Oligoflexus sp.: one gene and its partner. Each later gene encodes a partner of the first gene's protein in a complex. Links are inferred from orthologs where the notes say so. Each region holds a gene or a part of one and is shown on either strand. Other genes may lie near its edges.

Region 1 (11,887 bases):
GCAGGATTGGGGGATACCTTTGTTTTCGAGGAATCGAGCCACTACAGTATCGCCGTGCAGGGGCGCGATGCGCGTCTTGTGCCTTTGGAGCCAGAGAAAAATACTGTAACGCTCGCGGCAGAAGCTCTTTATCTGCACCTTGGCATCACCCCGAAACGTTTTCATGTGACCCTGGAACGCGCTCTGCCTTTGGCCGGTGGACTGGGGTCCAGCGCGGCTTCGAGCGTGGCCGGGGCTTTAGCAGCCGCGAAGCTCGCCGGAGTTTTGGATCGGAAGGATCTGATTTTAAAATCCGCTCTGGCTGCGGAAACCGTGGTGGCCGGACCGCATCTCGATAACATCGCGCCCTGCGTTTATGGGGGCCTGACCCTTGTGCAGGATGTGGGGAACCTGAGAGTTTATCCCGTGCCCTTGAAGGCCAAATTCTGGGTGACCCTGACAACTCCTCCGCTTCATATCCAGACCAAGGAAGCCCGGAAGGTTTTGCCTCAGCAGCTCGACACCCCACGCTGGACGCGACAGATGGCCCACTGCACGACGCTGGCCCTGGCTTTGGCCCTGGGCGACCAAGAGCAGATTGCCTTTGGTTTGAAAGATCCTTTTGCAGAACCCGCACGCGGTAACCTTATTCCAGGATTTTTCCAGGCCAAGGCCGTGGCCATCAACGCCGGCGCCTTTGGTTTTTCCATCAGTGGCAGCGGCCCCACCTGCTTTGCTTTGAGTGCCGACGAAGCAACCGCGCATAAGGTGGCCGAAGCTGTCCGCGAGGTCTTTGGGCCTCAGACTCTTGTTCATATCGCCGAACCCAGTTTGGAAGGAGCCAGCATTTTATGAGCCAGGCCCGCTTTGCTTGTCTTCAATGCGAAAAAACTTATGATTGGCTTGAACTCCGTTATGCCTGTGACTGCGGTGGACTGCTCGAAGTCAAGCATGATGATGCCGCGTTGCGCAAACTTCCCGAGCTTTCTGAGCAGCGCCTGACCTCGCGCAAACCCTATGATCGCAGTGGCGTCTGGCGTTTCCGCGAGGGTGTTCTGCCCCTTGCTGAATCCATGATCGTGACGCAGCCGGAAGGCCAGACACCGATCTATGAAAGTCCAGTCCTGAATCAATGGGCCGGTCAGCATCGTTTAAGTCTGAAGCACGAAGGCGAAAACCCCACCGGATCCTTTAAAGATCGCGGCATGACCGCCGCCGTATCCATGGCCAAGCGCCTCGGCATGCCGGTGGTGGCCTGCGCATCCACCGGAAATACCAGCTCATCCCTTGCAGCCTATGCGGCCCGCGCGGGGCTCAAGGCCATCGTTTTTCTTCCCGCGGGCAAGGTGAGTCAGGGGAAGATGGCCCAGACTTTGGGATATGGAGCCAAGGGTTTGGCCATCCGCGGTGACTTCGATGATGCCATGCAGATCGTTCGAGATCTGGCGGCTGCGGGACGCGTTTACATGGTGAACTCGCTCAATCCGCATCGGATTGAAGGGCAGAAGACCATCATCTGGGAAATGCTGCAGGATCGCAACTGGAAGGCTCCTGATTGGATCGTGGTGCCGGGTGGCAACCTGGGCAATACGAGTGCCTTTGGCAAAGCGATTGATGAAGCGTACGCCTGGGGCTGGATCACCAAGAAACCGCGCATCGCGACCATCCAGGCGGAAGGCGCGAATCCCTTTTTCAGAAGTTACAATCGCGATTTTGCCAGCCTCGAAGCCATCACGGCGGAAACCGTGGCCACCGCGATCCGTATCGGCTTTCCTGTGAACTATCCGCGCGCCGTGCGATCTATTCTGAATACCAACGGTATCGTCGCCGATGTCACCGATGCCGAAATCATGGCTGCGAAGGTGGTCATTGATCATGCGGGCATCGGCTGTGAGCCGGCGAGTGCCGCAACGCTTGCGGGTGTGAAGAAACTCGTTAAAAAAGGCATCATCGGGACCGAAGAGGATGTGGTGCTCGTGCTCACAGGGCATATGCTCAAGGACCCGGATGCGATTTTGAAGGCTCAGACGCTTGACTGCACGGAAATCGATGCGGATGCCAACGCCATTGTCCGAGCCTTGGATCGGGTATGAGGCCCCTTCAATGCTTGAAAGCGGTTACGAGGCCGTAGATGGCCAGGAAGATCAGAATCACAACGGTTAGAAAAGGACTGGCGATCAGAATGATGCCGACCAGTCCAATACCAAGCCCCATGGCGAGTATTCCACCCAGAATCAAAACAGTCATCTGCAGGAATTTTCGGGTGCCGCTCGAATGCTCTTGATTCAGCCACTGCTTGATCGCCTCGGCGATAGAACTCATAACGGATTTTCCTTCAGCTGCGCAGGGCCTGAACCTTGACCTGTCCAGAACGTCCAATGCGATAGACCAGCATAATCGGTCGGCAGCAGACCTGGCAGTCCTCGATATAATTGGTCGCGCCGGATGAAAGATCGAAAAACGTGACAAAGACTTCGCCGCACCAGGGGCACTGTACATTCACGGGTTCTTCCATCCAGGTCCTCCTGCCGGTTCAACGGAAGGACAACTGTCCCTCCGCACCTTTGGCTCGGGCTGAGCCTGGGAAAATAATGGGGCCATTCTGAGAAAAATTCAACCATTCGAAACGGCAGGCATCCGCATTGCCGGCAATAGGACAGGTCCTGTCCTTCAGAGGATTATTGATAGCCTCCAGATACTCCAGCTTAGGCAAGGCCTTGAGCGCGGCGATGTCTTCGATGAAATTGTCATTCAGAATGACGACCTTGAGCGAGGTGAAGGGCAAAAGTTCCTGCACGCTGCTCAGGGAATTCCTGGTCAGATTGATCTCGATCAGCTTGGGCAGATTGCGCATACCCTGGAGCGTCTTGAGGCCCTCACCTTTGGTGTTCTGCAGAACGAGACGCTTCAAGGCGGGCAGATCCGCGAGTCCTTCCAGGTTGACCAAAGGGTTATTGCTGAGGTCCACGTACTGAAGTCGGGGCAGTCCCGCAAGTGGCTGAAGGGACGTGAGCTTATTGTTTTCAAGGTTCAGGCGGGACATCTGCGTCAGCTGTGAAAGATCCGGCAAAGCCGTGAGGGCGTTGTTGGCCATCGACAGATTTTCAAGCATCGGCAGGGCATTGAGGACGACAGTATCCATCTGGGTGTTTTCAGCGATTTCCAGGTAATGGACCTTCGGCAAGGCAAAAGGCAGCGTGAAACGCGTCAGGCCGGCGTTCGCGAAGATCGACCCTTCCTCAAGTGCAGGCCAGTTCCCAGCTTTGACATCACCTGCGATGTCCGATGCATACACAAAAATCCGTTTCATGCGGGGAGCATCAGCGGGAAGCGCTTTCAAACCTGTCACTTCGAGAAGATCCAGCGATTCCAATTCGCTCCACTGAGCGGGTAAATTACGGAGAGCCAACTTGTTTAAAAAGAGGACCCGCACCTTGCTCAGGGGCGTAAGGTCCAAAGGTTCGCTCAAAGTCAAAGAGTCCAGGCGCAGCTCATCCAGGGATAGGCTATTGAAGTCAGGCAGGGTCGGGAGATTCACATAAGCCAGGTCCAGGACTCTCAGATTTTTCAACTGGCTCAGATTACTGAAGTCGAGCGGCACGCTCGGGTTCTGCAGGCGCAGGTTTTCCAGCAGCGGAAAGGCCGCAATACGCAAAGGTTCGGCTTTGATGCGGGCCTGCCGTTCGGAAAGCACATTGTCGATGATCGTCAGTTTTTTCAAACTGGTGAGCGCCGCCAAGGGGCTAAGGTCCTGGATCGCATGATCGGAGAGGGTCAGCTCCTCAAGCCCCATATCAGCGAGGGCGCGCAGGGGGCGAATGTCCTCAAGGCGCGCGCTGTCGATGAAGGTTGAGGGATCAAAGCCGCCGATTTCGAGCTTCTTTTGCTCGGCCAGCATTTTACGGAGCCAGCTGTCCGCGCTTTCGCAATTTTCAAAAATCTCGCGGGCTCCGGCCTCATCTCCGCTTTGGATGCGGTAATCACTGACTATGCGCAGAATTCTTTGGACCGTGAACCATGCGGGATCCTCATGATTATTATACTGGCACCAGCCCAGGAAATCCTTGGGTTCCTCGGTCAGCACATCCAGACTTTCCGTAGGCATGCGTGGATTGATGGACGCATCATAGGCGAGTTTCACACCCGAGGTATCTTCGATCCACTGGACGAAATCGCCCACGAAATTATAAATGGCTTCGCCCGTATCGCAGATGGTCTCAAGCTGCTCGGGCACCAGGATGCGATCCCAGCCCATGAAGTCACCAACCAGATACCACTGATCATTTTCTTTCACATAGGCGGGTCCGCCCGAATCGCCGAAGCATGGTCCGTGATCAGGACGTGGTCCGATCACGATCAGATTGAAAAGACGCCCATGATTGACGAATTCACGCACATTGGTGTCGACATAGAGAAGTTTTCCGCCCTGGCAGCTTGCATCATCAAAGGCGCATTGCGAAGCGGTGCGACCATAGCCGGCAATGGAGATCGGGGTCTTGGCCGCGAAGGCGGCTGGCTGATGCCAGATTTCCACGGGCTTGAATCCGGCGGGAATATCCCCCTGGAAGCGCACCCAGGCGATGTCAAAATTGGATTCGAATTTTTGAAATTTTTTGAAGGTGGCCAGCTCTTCCGCATCCCGGAGAACGGCTGAGTCAGCTTTGGTGTCCTGGCCGAAAAGGATTTGGAAATCCTGGGGCCGCTTATCGAAGACGCAGTGTGCGGCGGTGACAATCAAATGCTCCGCCACCAATGTTCCTGAACAAAAATGATTGTGAGAATTTTTATCTACGAGGGCGACAGCACTGTAAGACGCGGGATGCTCAGCCGTGGGAATGCTTCCGTTCACCATGCGCAGCGCGGAGCTCTCCGTATTCGTCGAGCGGTCACACATCAGGAGAAAGGCGGGCACGAGCAGGATAAATGAACCAAAGAGACCGTGAAGGATGGGGCGTTGGCGTATTTTTTTTAGCATAGGCTTGGAACTCCTCGGTGCTGACTTCTTTCGTGCGTGGTGCACGCTTCGTGCCACGAGCATTCCATTCAGCACAGTATGCTGAGCGCAGAAAGCCAATCTCCCTTGCGTGGAATCCTTCGTTATGCGACGGCATATCGCGTTATTCCGCGTGTAAGCAAGCTTTTTTTGGATCTTGGCCGCTTGGCAAGTATTCCCATTTACAGAAAACTTCTTTGAGACTATGTTCAACGCAGATTCATTTGATTTCACGAAGGGAGATTCCATGCGCGATCGAGTTGGCAATCTGCTGCAAAGTTTTTCCTTAGCCCTCGTCTGCACTTTCTACCTGACCGCTTGCGATCAAGCGAACGATCGCAGCTCGTTGAAACTGACGAATGCTATTGAGACCGACAGTGCGGCTTTTCCCGCAGTTGTGCAACTGATGACGAAGAGCGAGACCGACTCCCGCTTTTGCACCGGCTTCTTCGTTAATGAATATCAGGTTTTGACAGCGGCCCATTGCGTGAAGGATCTGACTCCGGAGCAGCCTGATCTGTATCTGGTGGCAGGAGGAAATGAGACAACTCAGCAGCGAGCGGCGAAAGCTCTTCGTTTCTATGTGCACACTGATTTTGAACGCGGTCTCGATCGCGTAGCCAATCCATATGATGTCGCTGTGGTTGAGTTTCCCGCGGGAACAGCGCTGGATACCATCCGTCTGAGTTCACGCACGCCGCGAGTCAACGATGCGGTGACGATGGTTGGTTATGGTTCGGATCAAAATACGCCAGGCGTTCATTCCACGGCCGCGGGTGAGATCACCGGCACGAAGCGTTATGGTCAGAACTCCATCAAGGGTTCCGCCGATGGCATTCTGAGCGTCGTAGGTGTGGCTAAGACGAAGCCAGGCATCCAGAAGGGTCAGTACGTGGCCACCGCGCAGGGCGACTCAGGAGGCCCCATTCTGATGAATTCAGAGGTAGTCGGCATGATGGTCGCTGTTGATGTGCGCCAAGGTGGTGCGGGTCAGGTTTCAAGCGTTTCGTATGCGATTGATATGAACAGCCCAGCGGTCCGCGAATTTTTGGACAGCGTTTTGGATTGAGGTGTAAAGCCCAGGCGTCGCAGCCTGGGATTTTTTTTGTGCTGGTCCTGGCGGATTCCATGCGAGGACGCGGAGCGGTCGACCCAGGCGATAAAATTCCTCTGTGAACAGAACGCTGCCCCGAACGATCAACACGGATGTTTCCTCCCCCCGCGACATATCCCCCGATTTGCTTCCAATATCGCAAAGAGCGTTCCAAAAGTATTTGGCTGTGAAATCAAGGGGCCTTGGGCTTTCCTCTGCAGCAGAGCACACAAAACTGTGGGAAGTACGGAAAACGTTTTCCGCTTTCCACACAGGACGGTCGGGCCTTTTTTTCTCGTGATTTTCCGTTGTTTGGTGGAAATTATGCAGCGGAGGTCTCAATGAAGCTTGAACCAGCAGGCACGGCCGCGCATATCCATGCACCGGATGTGAAGGCTAAGCATCAGCCGCGGTTGAAAACCCCGACTGATGCTGCGTGATTCATTTCTGCGCAAGCTTATCCAGGATCCCGTTGACGAAGGCACCGGAATTTTCGGTGCTGTACTTCTTCGCCAGCTCGATGGCCTCGTTGATGACCACTTTTTTCGGTGTGTCCGTGAACAGCAGTTCATAGGCCGCGAGGCGCAGCACACAGCGGTCGATCACAGGCATACGGGCCAGGGTCCAATGCTCCGAGACGGCCTCAATCTTTTCATTGAGCCCACTCAAATTCTCAAAAATCCCTTCGACCAGCCGGCGAAAGTAAGCCTTGTGTTCCCGATCGACCCCAAAATCAGTCATGAAGCGATCGCAGTGGTTGGCCGAAAAGAAGAACAGCTTTTCGATTTCACACTGATACAGGAACTGGAGGGCCCATTCCCGGGATTGCGCGTTGGGGTGGTGTTCACGTTGCACCGAAAAACTCCGTATCAATCAAATTGTTTGAGCGTTTTGACCATGGTGATGGCGGTATGGGCGGCTTCCGCGCCCTTGTTGCCAAGCTTGAGGCCCGCGCGATTCAGAGCCTGCTCCACGGTGTTGGTGGTCAGAACGCCGAAAATCGTCGGAACGCCGGTTTCAATGCCGATATTCATAAGGCCGGACGCACAGGGTCCTGCCACATATTCAAAATGGGCTGTCTCGCCGCGAATCACCGCGCCGAGGCAGATGATGCTCGCATAGCGTTTGGTGCGGGCAGCCTTGGCGGCTGTCACCGGAATCTCAAAAGCGCCGGGAACCCAGACCACGTCGACCGTATCCGCAAGACCCTGCTCCTGATAGACCGACAGCGCGGATTCCACCAGAGATTTGGTGATGAGTTCGTTGAAGCGGGCCGCGACGATGAGATGGCGAAGACTCATGGGATACGTTCCTTCCTTAAAACGACTTTTGAATGATCGAATTTTCGACAATTTCCAGACCGAAGCCGGAAAGACCCTTCAGCACCATCGGCGAACTCGTATGCGCCCGCAGCCTTTTGATGCCGAGCGCACGGATGATCTGGGCGCCAGTACCGTGCAGGCGAAGATCCATCTTGCGGCCGCTACCACCATCATTGGCGACATTGTTATAATCCGCGGCGAGCTGCTTCAGCTCGTCCTGCCATGAAGTTTGGGGATGATTCAGATAGATCAAAGCCGCCTTGTCCTGCTCTTTCAGAAGGTCGAGGCCTTTTTGCAGACGGAAGCCCGAGCCGTTTTTCCGATCGGCGAAGACGTCGAGCAGATGATGCTGACTGTGAACGCGCACATCGACGACGCTGTTCTCGAAGTCCTTGCCTTTGATCAGGGCCAGGTGCTCAAGACCATCCAAGGTGTTGCGATAGAGCACCGCTTCGTAGTTGCCGCTGCCGGTTTTGATCGTCTCGCGCGCGACTTCCTCGACCATGGATTCGTGCATCAGGCGATACTGAATCAGATCGGCGATCGCGACGATCGGCATATTATGTTTTTCAGCGAAGATTTCCAGGTCCGGCATGCGGGCCATGGTGCCATCGTCATTCATGATCTCGCAGATCACACCGGCCCCTTTAAGACCGGCAAGACGGGCGATATCCACCGAACCTTCGGTGTGGCCGGCACGTTCCAGGACTCCGCCTGGACGCGCGCGCAAAGGAAAGATGTGGCCTGGCACCACGATATCACCGGGGCTGGTCTGATCATGAATCGCGACCTTGATGGTATGCGCGCGATCGGCTGCGGAAATGCCGGTCGAAACACCCTCGCGGGCTTCGATGCTGACGGTGAAGGCTGTGCCTTGATCGGGGAAATGTTTGCTGCCGTCGGCCATCATGGGAAGTTTCAAATGATCGACGATGCGGGGCTCAAGCGTCAGACAGATCAGACCTCGGGCTTCCTTGGCCATGAAGTTGATGTTCTGCGGCGTCACACATTCTGCGGCTAAAACCAGGTCTCCTTCGTTTTCTCGGTCTTCATCATCGACCATTATCACCATCCCGCCCTGTTTAATGACGTCGATGGCTTTGCGTACTCTGGCGATCAGCTTATCCTGGTCTATCTGCATGGCGATACCCTTTATCCGAGGCTGAGCGAAGGAAAACGTGGTTTTCAAAGATCACTATGTGCGACAAAATAGCATTGTCTGTCCGATGGTCGCATCCTAGCCGAGATTCGGGGCTCTGTCCATGGAAAGTCGGGGGGTTGAAGCAGGATCCTGGGGACCCGGATCCGTGGGTTCCGGTCAGGCTACGCCCATGCGCCGGCTGGCTTTGCGCGGGTGAGGCCAAAGGCCAGGAATGTCAGGGCTCTTCGAGGATCCCGCCAAGCCGATCAAAACGCTTTTCCCACATCGAGCGTCGTGCGGCTGTCCATTGTTCGAGGACAGAAAGTCCTTCCGGGACGATTTGACAGCTGCGAGTGCGACCGATTTTGCGGGTGGCGACCAGTCCGCATTCTTCGAGGAGCTGCAGATGCTGCAGAACAGCCGGAACACTGATCTTGAGCGGCTCGGCCAGCTCTGAAACGGACACCGGACCTTCGCTCACCCTCTCGACGATCGCGCGTCGGGAGGGATCGCTTAAGGCGCGGAAAACGAGATCGAGATTTTTTTGCGCGTGCATGAAAGTCCTGCCTTTATGATGAACGCTTGAGTTCCTGCGCCAGTCGCTCCAGGATCTGACGCCATCCGTCTTCGCGCATTTTAAGGCCATCGGCCCCTTCAAAGAAAGCAATCTGATCACTGAAGACCAGCGTGGTGCCGCCGTCCTTCGGCACGAGTTCAAAGGTGGCGAGTGATGCGGAAATGCGCTTTCCCATAAAGGTCATCGCATAGGAAAGGACGATTCTCTGATTCGGGATGATATCGTGATAGTAGGATTCATTGCTCATCGAACCGCCTTGGGGAAAACGGATCAGTGTTTTCTCCAGACCTCCGACTCTGAAATCGAGACTATGCTCTTCGACTATCGAGCCTTCCCCTTCTGAAAACCAGCGACGTTTTTTGCCGGGATCGGAAAACGCGGCGAAGACCTTGTCCGGGGAAACAGGATAATGACGTTCAATGACGTAATGACCATGAGTGAGGGACGATTTCATACGAGCCTCCGATAGTTAAGTCGATGCTTAAGTATCGGCAGGCTGGCAGGAAAAGTAAAGTACTTACTTAAGTATTATTTTTTCGTCCAGGTTTCCATAACTTGCGACTGTCTCGTCAGCTTCATGCTGCTGACTTTGCCCGAAATCAGGGTCCATTGGACGAGGTCGCCGCTGCTCAGAGTCACGCTGCGCTCCAGGCTTCCGTCCACAAAGGTTTGGGTTGTGACCGCGCTGCATGTGACAGAGGGTGATACGGATAAAGCTTCGATCGCATAGCTGCCGACATTCGGTGCGGCCGCTATCGTGTAAAGAACGGAGCTGCTATTCAAGGCTGTGACGGCTTTTTTAGCATCCGCTGTGACCGTGACAGTGAAGCCATAACTCGCAGCGGCATTCACAAAGCTGCCTTCGATGGACTCGGCGAAGGGTGATGCGCAGGCAGCCAGGAACGAAGTCGATATAATGGAAACCGACATATTTTCCGGTGATTTGTTGTCATTCGAAGCTTCCCCGGCTGTGGGGGTGGCCGTGCCTGTGCCAGCTCCATTCGTGGTGGTGCTTCGTTTGGGTTCAGGCGCAATACCATTGCCCACTTCCGTTCCGCAGTGGCAAAGGAGAAGACCGAGAGCGATGGGTAGGTAGCGCTTCATGAATCGGACCCCTTGGTCTGAGGAAACATTTGAAGGTTCAGCTGCACGACGGCCTTATCCTCGGTCGCCTCGTTCTGTTCGAGCGCCCACTGATGCAGTTCCTTGCGAAAGTTTTTGAGTCGCGCCTTCAATTCGGGCAGTGCGGTTTCCGGGAGCTGAAAGATCAAGGCCCCGAATTCACGCTGGTCCAAGGGTAAATCCTCCAAGGCTTCCATGGCCTGCTCCAGGATGCGGCGATGGAAGGTGCGGACCGCGAGACTCTTCACTTCGTCGCTCGTGATCACGATATCGTCTTTCACTGCAAACTGCCCATCGGGGCGTTTATGAATGAAACCTTTTTTCTTCAGAAAATTCAGCGCCGCGACGATCTCCTTGAGTTCGATGCGGCCATTCAAACGTCTTTGAATCCAATAGGGGTCATCCCGGAATCCATCGAGAAGGGCCATCTCCCGCAGCACAGGATAAATCCAATGACTCAGATACTCGACCGCATCGCTTTCCAGTTCGTATCGTCTTGATGATGGTGTCAGGCGCTTCAGCTTTTCATAATGCTGCGCGCGCTCCTGATCCGTATCCGCCTGGTTCATGGCCACGAGGCAGCGAAAGTACTCGGCAGGGCCGCTGGTCAGACCCAGGGCCTGGATGAACTTTTCCAAAGAGGGGCCGCTGATATTCCTTTGCCCGTCCATGACCAGCTTTAAGACATTCGGAGCACTGAATCCCGCCGCCTGCGAAAACTGGCGAAAGCTATAGCCCCGCTTGCTCTCTTTCCGGAACTGATAATAGTCCGCAAGGAAGAGGCGGTAGTTGGTATAGCCGTAGATGCTGGGGCCCTGGTTCATGCTGAATCCTTCGCTGTTCCTTTGTATTCTCGGCAGAATTGGAATTTTCCATGAGCGGAAAATTTTCATCGTAAGTCCGGGCGCTTGCCTTGATGCGCGTATTCTTGATGGTAAGAGCTTGTTTTTTCTAAGGAAAGGTGCAGGGCCGTATTCCAGTCTCCGCCAGTCCCAAGGGGCTCCCGAAAAGCCTTTCCATGATATCCGCGCTTTGCCGCCTTTTTCGTATTCCAGATCGGATCATTTTCAGAATACGCCGGAATACGGAAATTGGGCTTTTGGCCTTCGGCAATGCTGACTTTCAGCCGTAAAGCCATTATCGCGTCCACGTGAGGAGAACAGCATGATCCGCCCTCTTTTCAAGGTAAGTCTAAGCTTCAGCGTTACTCTTTTTGGTCTGAGCGCCTGCGGGGTTTTCACGCCCAAGGAGAAGAAAGAGAAAACCTATGACCCCTTTTATGTGACCAATGCGCGCCTGGAGGCTCAGCGCATGGCTCTCATTCAGCCGGAACTGCGGCAGGGCATGGCTCTTTATGAAAGCTGTGATGCTTTGGCAGCGGAACTCAATGAATCTGTAAAATTGCGTTGGGTTCAGCAGAGGGCTCAAATCAGTGACAGCGTGGCGTCGATGCTGATTCACATCAATCATGAAGTCAGTCACGAGGGTGTGGCTGCAGGGAGAACGGATGCGGCGATGCCGACGTCAGCGCCTGAGGCCAAGGATAATTCAACAGCCAGTTCTGATACCATGACCAATGTGCAGGAAGCCGGCGTGGATGAAGCGGATCGTTATCGCATCGGTCGCGATCAGATCTATGCCCTCACGTATGGCAAGATTC
Region 2 (11,820 bases), on another replicon or contig:
TGATTACCTATCATCCTGCGCATATTCTGCGACTGCCCGATCCTCAACAGCAGGCCGAGGCTTTTCGGGAACTGGTTCATGATCTGCGCCAATTGGTAACGCTTTGGCAGCATTCGCACGTGAAACTGTCATCTGCACAAGACAGTTTTCCTGGCCAATAAGGGACAGGCTTCCCCGCTTCCCCTTGCTATTCTCCCCCCGTGCGATTACGGTCTTTGCGGCTTTACCTTGGATTCGCATCGGAGGAAGGACGGGCGTGCGCCGCTTGAAAAAGCCTTATTCGCTCAGTTGGCATTTGGTTGTCCTGGTATTGGCTTCCATGATTCCATTTTTCATCTTTTCCGCTTTTATGGTGGATAGGCTGGTTCGTCTGGAAAGGCAGGCCGGTGAGCGTCTTTTGCGGCGTGAAGCGCAAAAACTCCGGGTATCGGTGGATCAGGAGTTTTCCAGCATCATACGCACGCTTCAGGCCCTGGCGACGTCTCAGGACCTTGAGCAGCACGATTTGAAAGCCTTTCATCAGGATTTGAATCGCATTCAAAAATCCCAGCCTGCGTGGCTTGCCATTCTTGTGCATGATATGCAGGGCAGGATGCTGCTCAGTTCCATGCGCGACTACGGTGATGTTCTGAAGACTCCACCGGAGCCGGACAGTCTGCGTGACGTCATAAGTTCGGAAGAGGCAGTCATTGGAAAGGTGATCAAGGTACCGGCTGGCTCTGTGATCTCCAACTCCTTCGCTTTTCCGATTCGCGTCCCCGTGTTCGTCAAAGGGAAGATGACTTATGTGCTCACTGCAGTGATTTCGGTGAACAGGCTTCAGGCCATTGCCAATGATGGCTTGGCGATGGAATGGACCCGCACGATCGTGGATCGCGCCAGCACTGTGGCTGCTCGTTCGCTGCGTCCCGAGGATTTTGTGGGTGACTTGGCCACACCCTCCTATATCAAACACACGAGTTCGAGTTTCGAAGGAATGGTTCGAGAGACCACCTTGGATGGCAAGCCTGTTTATCTCGTTTTTGATCGCTCGCGTCTTTCCGGATGGATCAGCTCCATAGCGGTGCCGGTGGAAATTCTGGAAGCCCCAACGCGGCGCTCCCGGGCCCTTGTCCTCGCGACAGGCAGTTTCATTCTTCTTGTTTTCGGTGGGCTCGCGCTCCTGTATTCGCGCCGGCTCGCTCTTCAAATCCGCTCGGCTGCAAAAGGCGCCATGAACCTGGCGGATGGCAAAGTCCCCGAGGTGGAAGCTTCCATGGTTACCGAGGTGCAGCAGCTGCGAAGCGCATTGATCACGGTGGCCAATCTTCTTCAGGAGCGGGAACAGGAACGCAACGAACATTTGAATCAGGCCATCGCTGCCCGATCCGAGGCGGAACAGGCCAACCGTGCGAAGAGCGAGTTTCTGGCCAACATGAGCCATGAACTCCGAACCCCTCTGGGTGTGGTACTGGGCTTTGCTGAGCTTTCGGTGCTGGATGATATTTCTCCGGAAGAGAGGGCGGAGAACCATGCCATCATCCAGCGCAACGGTCAGCATCTTTTGCGATTGATCGACGATATTCTGGATCTTTCTAAAGTCGAAGCGCGGCGCTTGACGATTCATGCTCAGGATTTCTCCTTGCCGGACATGATGGCAGGAATTATGGGAGATCTTAAGCCCAAGGCTCTGGAAAAAAATCTGGCCCTTACGCTGACGAAATCGGGAATGCTTCCGGGTCAGATTCATACCGATCCCGTTCGTTTGCGCCAGATCATTTATAATCTGGTGGGCAATGCGATCAAGTTCACGGAAAAAGGCGAGGTTAATATTCATCTTGAAAGCATGGATGATGATCTGATTATCACCGTGCGGGATACAGGTATTGGTCTGACAGTCGAGCAGCAAAACACCCTGTTCCGTCCCTTCACCCAGGCCGATGGCAGTCACACCCGCAGATACGGTGGGACAGGTCTTGGTCTCGCTCTGTCCCGCCGTCTGGCCGAGCTCTTGGATGGCAGCGTCGAGCTTTTGGAAAGCGCCCCAGGGCAGGGCTCGGCCTTTCAGTTTCGCGTGCGAGTCCGGTAAGGCCGTACTCGCCCGAATGAGGAGAGTCATCATGAGTCGTTCTGCAGTTGCATGTTAGGACTGACGTGCCCTTAAGTGTGATGTCCTCCAGGGAGCCATGGTTCCCAAATACATCATCCCCACAGACTACAAATGTATTCCGTTTCCAAGAGGTCTGCTGCTGTGGCAATTATTGAAATTTAAGGAAAATATGCGAATATTACTGGGTAGTTAGTGCGATCGTTCTGACTGAGAGCGATTTTATAGTGGAGAATGATTCGTGTAACATATTGAAACTATAGTTAAAATAGAATTGAAACTTTGCACTGTTTCAATTTCAAAATCTTCGTCTTTGATATTGAATATTTCTCCTTGCCAGCAAACCAACAAAAGGCATTTTTCTTCCTCGAGACGGCTTCACAGGCAATTCCAGACGCAGCTTCATCCGCCGAGAGATTCTCGTCGACATATTTTTTTCGCAGGTATTCTTGATGGAGATATAGAGGAGTGACCGGGAACTCAAACCACTCAGAAAACGTGATGACATATTTTTCAGGGGTTCTCGTCGAGGGTCGTATGGGGTGGGTGATGGGGATTGAACCCACGTATGTCGGAATCACAATCCGATGCGTTAACCACTTCGCCACACCCACCATACGGGAGAGCGTGATATTACCCGGCCTATTGCTTTTGTCAACCCAATAGCCCGGGGCATTTCAAAGATTTTTAAGAAGCCCATTCTCGATGGCGAATGACATGGTTTGCTCCTGGCTCCAGCTCTCGCCGTCTTCACTCAGGCTGATATGCATGTCAAACGCGTCGCCGTTGGCAATGGCCTCGTCCAGGAACTTGGTATCAGGCAATCCTCCGGGTCCGTTCAGAGTCAGCTGGAAGGTCTCCGTCCGATTCCGACGCGGTCCGAGAGTCGTATTGCTGATATCCGGAGACAGACGCACGATATTCTCCGTCAGAACGAAACGCCCGAGATTAATCGCCCCATGCTGCTCAAAGCGCACGTAAACCTGCAGATTCCCGTGTGCAATTGACATATTCCGAATGGAAAGCTGCAGCCGAAGTTCCCCGCCGGACCGACCAAACGGCCCCGAACGATCCAAAGTAACCTTGGTCTTCAAAAGCTTGGGAGTCGGCCGCGGATCCCGATAACCACCCGGCAGAAAATTCGCCAGTTTTTCTTCAACGCTCTGATCCCGTTTCAAAGGCGGAATCGGCCACGGCGATTCAAAAACCTTATCATTCAAAGTTTCAAACTGCTTTTTAGCCGTCCGCACATCCTCGCTATCTTTCCCGCGCTCCTGACTTTGCGCATTGAATCCCACCACGATCGGCACCGGCAAACCCTTGGCCATTTCCCCGAGCGCCTGCATGAATTCCACAGGATGCTGCGTATCCATAATCTTCTGATAGGCCTCAAGGATATCCAAAGGCTCCTTGGCCTTCAGAAGGGCATCAAAACCTTTCCGCAAACGCCTCGCCTCCGCTGCCACTTCCGGATAACCCGGCTCAATATTCAAAAGCCGCAGAGGCATCAGAGCATAAGAACCCGCAAGGTTCGCATAATAATACATGCTCTCATCCGGTCCCTCGCGGGCCCACTTTTTGGGACTGGCGCCAAAGGCATTGGCCAAAGCCATCCACATCGCGCGCTCATCCTTCCGCGCCAGGGCAATCATCAAATCATGCGCAAAATAAAGGTGAGCCGTCGCACTCAATTTCCCAAGGTGCGTTGCGGAAACAGGCTGCGCAAATACCTCATCCATCGGATTCACCAGCGCCTGCTCACGCATCAGCCTCTTCTCAACATCCTTCGCAAACAGCTCGATCTCCGGCACGTCATCAATCGCCAGCCCTGTATAGCGCCGCAGAAGTTCAAGCGTCCGATTGTAATCCCGCACATCCACAAAGTTATCAATGATGCGCAGCGACGCCGTCATATACAAAGGATTCGCAGCGTTCGCCGTCAGCACAAACCGACTCGATTTTCCGGGGCCTTTTTCCTTCCGAACAGGAATCGAAAGCTTATGCCGAATCTCCATCGTATCGGCGCCAACCAAAAGGTTCCAATTCCGATCGTGCAGAAACTGCTCCGCTTCCAGGTTCATAAATTCACCTTCGCGGTCCGTCGTCAGGCTTTCACCAACCCCAAACGTCTTCTGCCTTTGACTCTGCGAAACATAAAAGCTGCGCTCCTGTTTCAGCCCCGTTTCATTGCGTGTCGTCACGCGATAGAACTGAAAGGTCACGCCGCTCGTTTTATCCGGTTTGCTCGTCTGTCCCTGCAGCTGTCCGGTCAACGCCCGCGCTTTTTTAAAATCCCCATGCAGCGCCTCGGTAAACGCCTGCCGGGCGCCTTCCCGCGTCAGGTCAAAGTCATAAAGCTCATCAATCTGAAAAATTCTCGCGCGTTGCAGATCAAAATCCACGGGAGTAATGGGCGCCGGCACCCCCGCCCACCACTTCACCATCTTCTGAAACACCATGTAATCCTTGCCCAAAGTCGTCTGAAGGGCGGTACCGATCCGCCGAACCTCGCTCAGGGCCAGCCAAACATGGGACTGATTCCGACGTAACACACTGATTTTATGTTCCCCATCTCGAAAAACAGAGAGCGGAATGGTCAAATCCAGGTCGCTCAGACCCAGGGATTCCTGAAGGGATTTCGCAGTGCGGCCAGCGGTATCAATACCCAGGGAGGCCCCGCCGCTGATACCGTAACTTCGGATATTGCCGATGGGAAGTTCCAGGGCATGCTCGATCGTCGAAGGGAAAAGGAAGGGTGTGCTCAGATAGGTGACGGGATCGTAGAGTTCCAAAGGGTTGAAGGACGGCGGAAGGATCGTCGTCAAAAACGGGAGTCCACCAAACCAATTCGCGAAAAGCTCCGTCCAGAATCCAGCCTTCTGCTCCTCGGCCTTGCGCGAGGCTTCACTTCGATACGTGGCGTTGGTCACGAAAAGCTGACTTTGACCGTTGAACGTCAAAGGCAAACCGCGCACGCGCCCAAGTTCCCGCAGAAAATCCGGCCCCAACTGAAACCTGTCGACCACCACATAGGTGCCGATGTTGGTCGGATGCACATCACGTCGATAGCTGCTGACGAGCGACATGCTGTCGCTGGCGCGCAGGCGGATATCCTGATCCATCAGGCTATAAAACAAGCTTTCCATGAGCGAATCGACAGAACGATTGATGCTGTCCGCACCGGATGCGAGGCTCGAGGCCAGCGTGGAATTTTTGATGACCCGGCTTATGGATTCATAGGCATCAATCTTATCATCGTTTTCCTGGCGGAAGTCCTTCTCGAGCTGCGAGGATTGCGCCAGGGCCAGCTGCGAACACAAGCAAAATAGAAGCCACCAAAATCTCATGGAACCTGTTCCTCCCAAGTCCATGCTCGGCCGTAGCCCACTCCCACCATCACCACCCAGTGATGACGCGGCTCTGTTCGCTCCCTTTGATAATGAAGGCTCATACTGCCCACCAGATCGTAAACCCAGGGCCGCCGGGCCCCCCAGCTGATGCGATAGGAATCCTTGCGCAGCTCCTCGATCCCAAGGACCCAGTTCCAGTCTTTCAGCTGCTGCTCATGCACAAAGCGAAAAACCTGATCGAAGTAATCCGGGATCGACGCTTCCGTCACCCGAATCCATTCGAAACTCGTGCGGTTTTCTTCATGATGAACCAGCGTTGCCAGCCCCATCCGTCTCTGCCCATAGTCCGAAGACGCCGCATAAGAGGCCATGAGCCGGGCGCCTTCGAGAAGGTCGATGGTGCGAACAATGCGGCCGCTGATGACATTACGTTCCTCGCCCGTGACAGGATCGGGTTGAACGAGATTGCTGGTGCCGACTTCCAATCGGTAGCCTTCCCGTGAACCAATCCCAATGCGACCGCCGTTAACACTCGTGAGCCATAACCTTCGGGCCCGACTTGGCAAATTCAGGCGAAACACATCGTGATTCAGTCCAAATGGGGCATCCAGGCGTCCAGCCGACGCGTAGAAGGGATCCACCACGGGATGCCCGAGCTGGATAAAAGCCTGCTCCGCGCGTTTATAATCGCGGACTCTGTCCTCGTTGATCGAGGCCTGCCGTGTATAAGCACCCTTGGCGTGCAGTGAAATCCAATGCCCGAGAGCAACTGAACCATAGAGTTGAGCCAAGGCAGCGGTGTCGTCTCGTGTTTGATTAGTATCACCCAATGCTCGTTCGGATACTTCGAGGTAGCCCGACACGCAGGCAGTGTAGGGATTATAGATCAACCATTTGTCAGACTTCAGCTGACAGGGTAAAAGTCCTTCCGCATGGGCGACCGAAGTCATTACGCCCAGCATCATGGCGACGGCGTGTTTCATTCTGACTCATTCATCAAAAGCCTTGATTTCCCGGCGAAGCGTCGGGTTTCATCATCATGCCCAAGTCGATACGACATTGGAAGATGAATTCTAACTTCTCCAAAAGCTTCCTATAAAAACCTTGACACCCAAAGGCCTCAGTAATATAACCCGGTCTCCACTATCGAGGTAAGCCTGCGAACAAGCAAGCCAATGCCACATGCCGGTGATGCTCATCACTATCTTGCCTCGGTTTGTTTCGTAACCCTATCCAGATTGACTAGGTTTGGGAATTATGAGTAGTCAAAACATTAGAATTCGTCTCAAGGGGTACGACCACCGATTGCTTGATCAATCTGCGGTCGAAATCGTAGAGCGTGCGAAACGGACGGGAGCGCGAGTCGCTGGTCCTATACCACTGCCCACCTCGATCAACCGTTTCACAGTCCTGCGCAGTCCGCACGTCGATAAAAAATCGCGTGAGCAGTTTGAGATCCGCACACACAAGCGCGTTCTCGACATCATGGATGCTAAAGCGCAGACAATCGATGCTTTGATGAAGCTCGATTTGGCAGCTGGAGTCGACGTCGAGATCAAACTCTACTAAGCAGAGTGCGGTTGTTGTCGTTTTCTGAACGGTCGCTTTAGGAACCGAATAACTCAACAGCAGGTTGAATATAAGTCATGACAATTCACGGACTAATCGCAAAAAAAGTGGGAATGACCCGGGTCTTGGACGCTGAAGGTCAAATGATTCCCGTGACTCTTCTCAAAATCGAAGGTCAAAAAGTTACCAAGATCCTGACTCCTGAGCGCGATGGCTATCATGGCATTCAGGTGGGTTACTACGAAAAACCAGAGCGCAAGCTGAGCAAGCCCGATGTGGCTCGTCTTCGCAAGGTCTCGGTTGGCGAAAGTTACACCCGTTTCAAGGAATTCCGTACCGAAGGCACGCTTGATGGCGTGAACATTGGTACCGCAATGAACGCTTCCGCATTCTCGGAAGTGGGCGCTGTTGATGTCACCGGCGTGACCAAGGGTCACGGCTTCGAAGGTGCGATTACACGCTGGGGTCACTCCTCGGGTCGCCGTTCGCACGGTTCGAACTTCTATCGCTTGCCTGGTTCGCTCGGTATGAGAACGACCCCAGGTCGCGTATTTAAGAACAAAGAAGTTCCGGGTCACATGGGTTGCGTGCAGGTTACTGTTCAGAACCTGAAAGTCGTCGATGTCGATGTGGAAGCCAATGTTATTGCTCTCAAAGGCTCCGTTCCCGGGTTCCGCAATGGCTTTGTTATCATCAAACCTTCTGTGAAAGCCAAAGAACTCAAAAAATGAGTTCTAGGGGGAATGGATAATCATGCAAGTCCAAGTCAAAGACATCAAGGGTAACAACGTCAAGTCGATCGACCTTCCGGATTCGATCTACAACGTTGAACTTAACGATCACGTTCTTCACCACGTGGTAAAAGCCTACCTGGCCAACCAACGCCAAGGTACGCACGCTACCAAAACCCGCGCCTACGTGAGCGGCGGTGGTAAGAAGCCTTATAAGCAAAAGGGTACTGGTGGTGCTCGCGCTGGTTCGACCCGCGCCCATAACCGTCCAGGTGGTGCTGTGGCCCACGGTCCTCAGCCTCGTGACTACCGTCTGAAGATCAACAAGAAGGTGAAAGATCTCGCCATTCGCGTTGCTCTCTCCGACAAAGCTCGTCACGGCAAACTGGTTGTTGTTAGCGACTTCGCAGGCGTTAACGCGTATTCGACCAAAGCTGTGCTCGGCGCCCTGAAAGCCCTGAACGCGCCAAAAGCTCTGCTCTCCGACGTTCGTGAAGACGATTTCCTTTATCGTTCGGCACGCAACATCCACGGTGCAGAAGCCAAGTCGCCTCTGGATTTCAACGCTATGGATCTGCTTCGCTACGAGACTCTGGTCATCAGCGAAAAAGCTCTGGAAGCTCTCAACGCTCGCGTTAGTGAGGAAGCATAACATGCATCCATTTCATGTGATCGTTCGCCCAGTTCTGTCGGAAAAATCGAACGGCGTTCGTGAAGCTCAAGGCAAATACACTTTCATCGTGCAGAAAGATGCCACCAAAGAAGACGTCAAGAAAGCTGTTGCGGCTCTTTGGGATGTGAAAGTGGAATCGGTTCGCACTTTGATTCAACGCGGTAAGTTCAAGCGTCGCGGCGCTCGCTACTCCCAGACTTCGCTGGTCAAAAAAGCGATCGTGAAGCTGGTTGCTGGTTCGAAACTGCCGATCTTTGAAGACCAATAACGAAGGGACTGGTAAACGTTATGGCTATCAAGCAATACAAACCGACATCAGCATCTCAACGCGGTACCTCCGTTGTTGATTACAGTGTCCTTGATCGCGTGGAACCGTACGGTCCTCTCGTAGAGTCTACAAAGAGAAACGGCGGCCGCAACAACACGGGCCGTATTACGGTTCGCCATCAGGGCGGTGGCGCTCGTCGCCACTACCGTCTGATCGACTTCAAGCGCGACAAGCGTGATATCTCGGGACGCGTTGAGTACATCGAATACGATCCTAACCGGACCGCATTCATCGCTCGTATCGTCTACAAAGACGGTGAGCGTCGTTATATCCTGGCTCCGGACGGCCTTAAAAAAGGTGACGAAGTTCTCGCGGCTGCGACTGTAGACGTGAAACCCGGTAATGCCATGCCTTTGAAGAGCATCCCCTTCGGTACTCCGGTACACAATATCGAGATGAAGGTGGGTAAAGGCGGTCAGCTGGCTCGTAGCGCTGGCGTTTCCGCTCAGCTGGTCGGCCGTGTAGACGGTTACGCTCAGCTCCGCATGCCTTCCGGTGAAATGCGCCGCGTTCGTGAAGAATGCTACGCAACCATCGGTGTGGTCTCCAACTCTGACCATTTCAACGTGAAAATCGGTAAAGCCGGCCGTACTCGCTGGTTGGGTATTCGTCCCACTGTTCGCGGTGTGGCTATGAACCCGGTCGATCACCCTCACGGTGGTGGTGAAGGTCGTACATCCGGTGGTCGTCACCCATGTACTCCTTGGGCTGTGCAGACGAAAGGTCACAAGACCCGTCATAATAAGCGCACGGACAAGGATATCATCCGCCGTCGTAAAAGCAAGTAATGGGAGGTATGCTCAGTGGCTCGTTCAGTTAAAAAAGGCCCCTTCGTGGATGGCTATCTCTATAAGAAAGCCGAGCAGGCTCTTAAAGATAAGAAGCCGATCAAAACCTGGAGCCGTCGCTCGACGATCGTTCCTGACTTTGTCGGCCTGAATTTCCTCGTACACAACGGGAAGAAATTTGTTCCAGTGTTCGTGTCCGAGAATATGGTCGGCCATAAGCTAGGTGAATTCGCTCCAACGCGCACCTACTTCGGCCACGGGTCTGACAAAAAAGGCAAAAAGTAAAGATAAAGGGAGCTAGCTTTGGAACGTCAGTATCAAGCAGTTCTTCGGAACACGCGAATCGCCCCGCGCAAAGCGCGGCTGGTAGCTGATCTCGTTAGAGGGATGCCCGTCGCGGTCGCTCTGGATGCACTCCGGGTGACCAATAAGAAGGCTTCTCCTCTTTTCTCGAAACTCATTCAGTCCGCCATGGCGAATGCAACTTCGACCTCGACTGTCGACATCGACCGTCTCGTTGTGCAAGAAGCCTATGTCAACGAAGGTGAGAAGTTGAAGCGTTACCTGCCCCGCGCGCAAGGTCGTGCGACACAGGTGAAGAAGCGTTCGTCACACATCATCGTTAAACTGGCTGAGATTTAAGGGAAGGGTAGGATCCGTGGGACAGAAAGTAAATCCAATTGGTTTTCGTACCGGTATCACACGCCCCTGGGCCTCGCGCTGGTATGCAAAAAATGATTACGCAAAATTCCTGCACGAAGACCTGCGCATTCGCGACTACATCATGAAGAAGTTCGACAGCGCCGGTGTATCGAAAGTAGAGATCGAGCGTGCAGCCGCTAACATGCGCGTGAACATCTTTTCGAGCCGCCCTGGTATCATCATCGGCAAGAAAGGTGCAGGCGCAGAGAGTCTGAAAGACGAACTGGTTAAGATCTGCAAACTTTCGTCGGGCGATCCCAATGTGAACGTCTACGAAATCCAAAAACCAGACGCCGATGCCAACCTTGCTGCTCAAAACATTAAGCAGCAGCTGGTTCGCCGGGTATCCTTCCGCCGCGCGATGAAAAAAGTGATCGCTTCCGCGATCAAAGCCGGCGCCAAAGGTATCAAGGTCAGCTGTTCGGGTCGTCTCGGTGGTGCGGATATGTCCCGGATCGAGAAATATCGCGAAGGTCGCGTTCCCCTCCATACCCTGCGTGCGGACATTGACTACGGCACAGCCGAAGCTTTGACCACCTATGGTTTGATCGGGATTAAGGTCTGGATCTACAAAGGCGACATTCTGACCGATCAATAAGCGGTCCGTAGCAGCAAGAGGAAAGTGCGATGCTATCTCCAAAGAAAATGAAATTCAGAAAGCAGCATAAAGGCCGCATCAAAGGTGAAGCCGAGCGCGGATCGAAGCTGTCTTTCGGTGACTTTGGCCTTCAGGCTCTGGAAGCAGGCAAAATCACTGCTCGCCAGATCGAAGCAGCCCGTATTGCGATGACACGCCACATCAAACGCGGTGGTCGCGTCTGGATCAATATCTTCCCTGATCATCCCGTAACCAAGAAACCTCTTGAGGTGCGGATGGGTAAGGGTAAAGGTAACGTGGAATTCTACGTTGCTTACATCAAACCCGGTCGGGTCCTCTACGAGATGGACGGTGTTACACCTGAAGTCGCAGCGCAAGCTTTGGAACTCGCAGGGTCGAAACTGCCGATCAGAACCAAACTGCTGACTAAATCGGAGGATCCCTGGTCATAATGGATTACTTTAAAATTACAGCCGATGAGCTGCGGTCGAAAGACAAAGGTGAATTGCAGAGTGCTGCAGGTGAAGTGCGAAAAAAGCTTGCTGAAATTCGTATGGACATCTATACAGCGCCAGCAGTGAATGTGAGCAAAGTGAAGAAGCTGCGCAAGACCCTTGCCCGTCTCCTCACTGTGCAAAACGAAAAAGCTCGTGCGAAAGCTTGAGGGGTAGTGAGCAATGTCTGAACAAAAAGAAAAGAAGTCCAAGCCAGTGTTCGGTGTTGTCACCTCTGACAAGATGCAGAAATCGCGCGTTGTCACTGTTGAGCACCTTGTGAAACATCCCCGTTACGGCAAATACATGAAACGCCGTACCAAACTGATGTTCCACGACGAAAAGAACGAAAGCCGAATCGGTGATTCCGTACTGATCATCCCTTCTCGGCCCCATAGCGCTCGTAAGCGCTTTGATCTCTTGAAAATCGTGCAAAAAGCGGGCGAGCTTGTCGCCGAGTAATGGCAGATAGATGCAAGACCAAAGGGCTTTAATATGATC

What was found.
Region 2: the proteins of nusB (region 1) and rpsJ are in contact, whole or in part, in a solved structure (PDB 3D3B), measured with the Escherichia coli proteins. The link is inferred for Oligoflexus sp. from one-to-one orthologs.

Annotation. Positions count from the first base shown.
Region 1 is NZ_DASTAT010000034.1:39,016-50,902, forward strand. What follows is about bases 5,214-8,210. They hold nusB (transcription antitermination factor NusB), read right to left. Parts: upstream 6,921-8,210; coding sequence 6,507-6,920; downstream 5,214-6,506. Other genes in these bases: VFO10_RS07280 (S1 family peptidase), read left to right, coding at 5,220-6,041; ribH (6,7-dimethyl-8-ribityllumazine synthase), read right to left, coding at 6,935-7,366; ribB (3,4-dihydroxy-2-butanone-4-phosphate synthase), read right to left, coding at 7,383-8,210. Also shown: VFO10_RS07255 (homoserine kinase), read left to right, coding at 1-834; thrC (threonine synthase), read left to right, coding at 831-2,072; VFO10_RS07265 (hypothetical protein), read right to left, coding at 2,080-2,301; VFO10_RS07270 (CPXCG motif-containing cysteine-rich protein), read right to left, coding at 2,315-2,494; VFO10_RS07275 (leucine-rich repeat domain-containing protein), read right to left, coding at 2,513-4,954; more of ribB, read right to left, coding at 8,211-8,528; VFO10_RS07300 (metalloregulator ArsR/SmtB family transcription factor), read right to left, coding at 8,764-9,084; VFO10_RS07305 (SRPBCC family protein), read right to left, coding at 9,098-9,559; VFO10_RS07310 (hypothetical protein), read right to left, coding at 9,634-10,209; VFO10_RS07315 (TIGR02147 family protein), read right to left, coding at 10,206-11,051; VFO10_RS07320 (hypothetical protein), read right to left, coding at 11,117-11,365; VFO10_RS07325 (beta-propeller domain-containing protein), read left to right, coding at 11,392-11,887. UniProt on the Escherichia coli protein: Part of the processive rRNA transcription and antitermination complex (rrnTAC). The complex forms an RNA-chaperone ring around the RNA exit tunnel of RNA polymerase (RNAP).
Region 2 is NZ_DASTAT010000093.1:22,461-34,280, forward strand. The notes cover bases 5,420-8,349. They hold rpsJ (30S ribosomal protein S10), read left to right. Parts: upstream 5,420-6,693; coding sequence 6,694-7,005; downstream 7,006-8,349. Other genes in these bases: VFO10_RS19765 (hypothetical protein), read right to left, coding at 5,420-5,433; VFO10_RS19770 (hypothetical protein), read right to left, coding at 5,430-6,419; rplC (50S ribosomal protein L3), read left to right, coding at 7,083-7,736; rplD (50S ribosomal protein L4), read left to right, coding at 7,759-8,349. Outside these bases: VFO10_RS19750 (UdgX family uracil-DNA binding protein), read left to right, coding at 1-161; VFO10_RS19755 (sensor histidine kinase), read left to right, coding at 257-2,068; more of VFO10_RS19765, read right to left, coding at 2,764-5,419; more of rplD, read left to right, coding at 8,350-8,388; rplW (50S ribosomal protein L23), read left to right, coding at 8,390-8,677; rplB (50S ribosomal protein L2), read left to right, coding at 8,698-9,525; rpsS (30S ribosomal protein S19), read left to right, coding at 9,541-9,810; rplV (50S ribosomal protein L22), read left to right, coding at 9,829-10,167; rpsC (30S ribosomal protein S3), read left to right, coding at 10,184-10,825; rplP (50S ribosomal protein L16), read left to right, coding at 10,855-11,277; rpmC (50S ribosomal protein L29), read left to right, coding at 11,277-11,489; rpsQ (30S ribosomal protein S17), read left to right, coding at 11,503-11,781; rplN (50S ribosomal protein L14), read left to right, coding at 11,815-11,820. UniProt on the Escherichia coli protein: Involved in the binding of tRNA to the ribosomes. Part of the processive rRNA transcription and antitermination complex (rrnTAC). The complex forms an RNA-chaperone ring around the RNA exit tunnel of RNA polymerase (RNAP).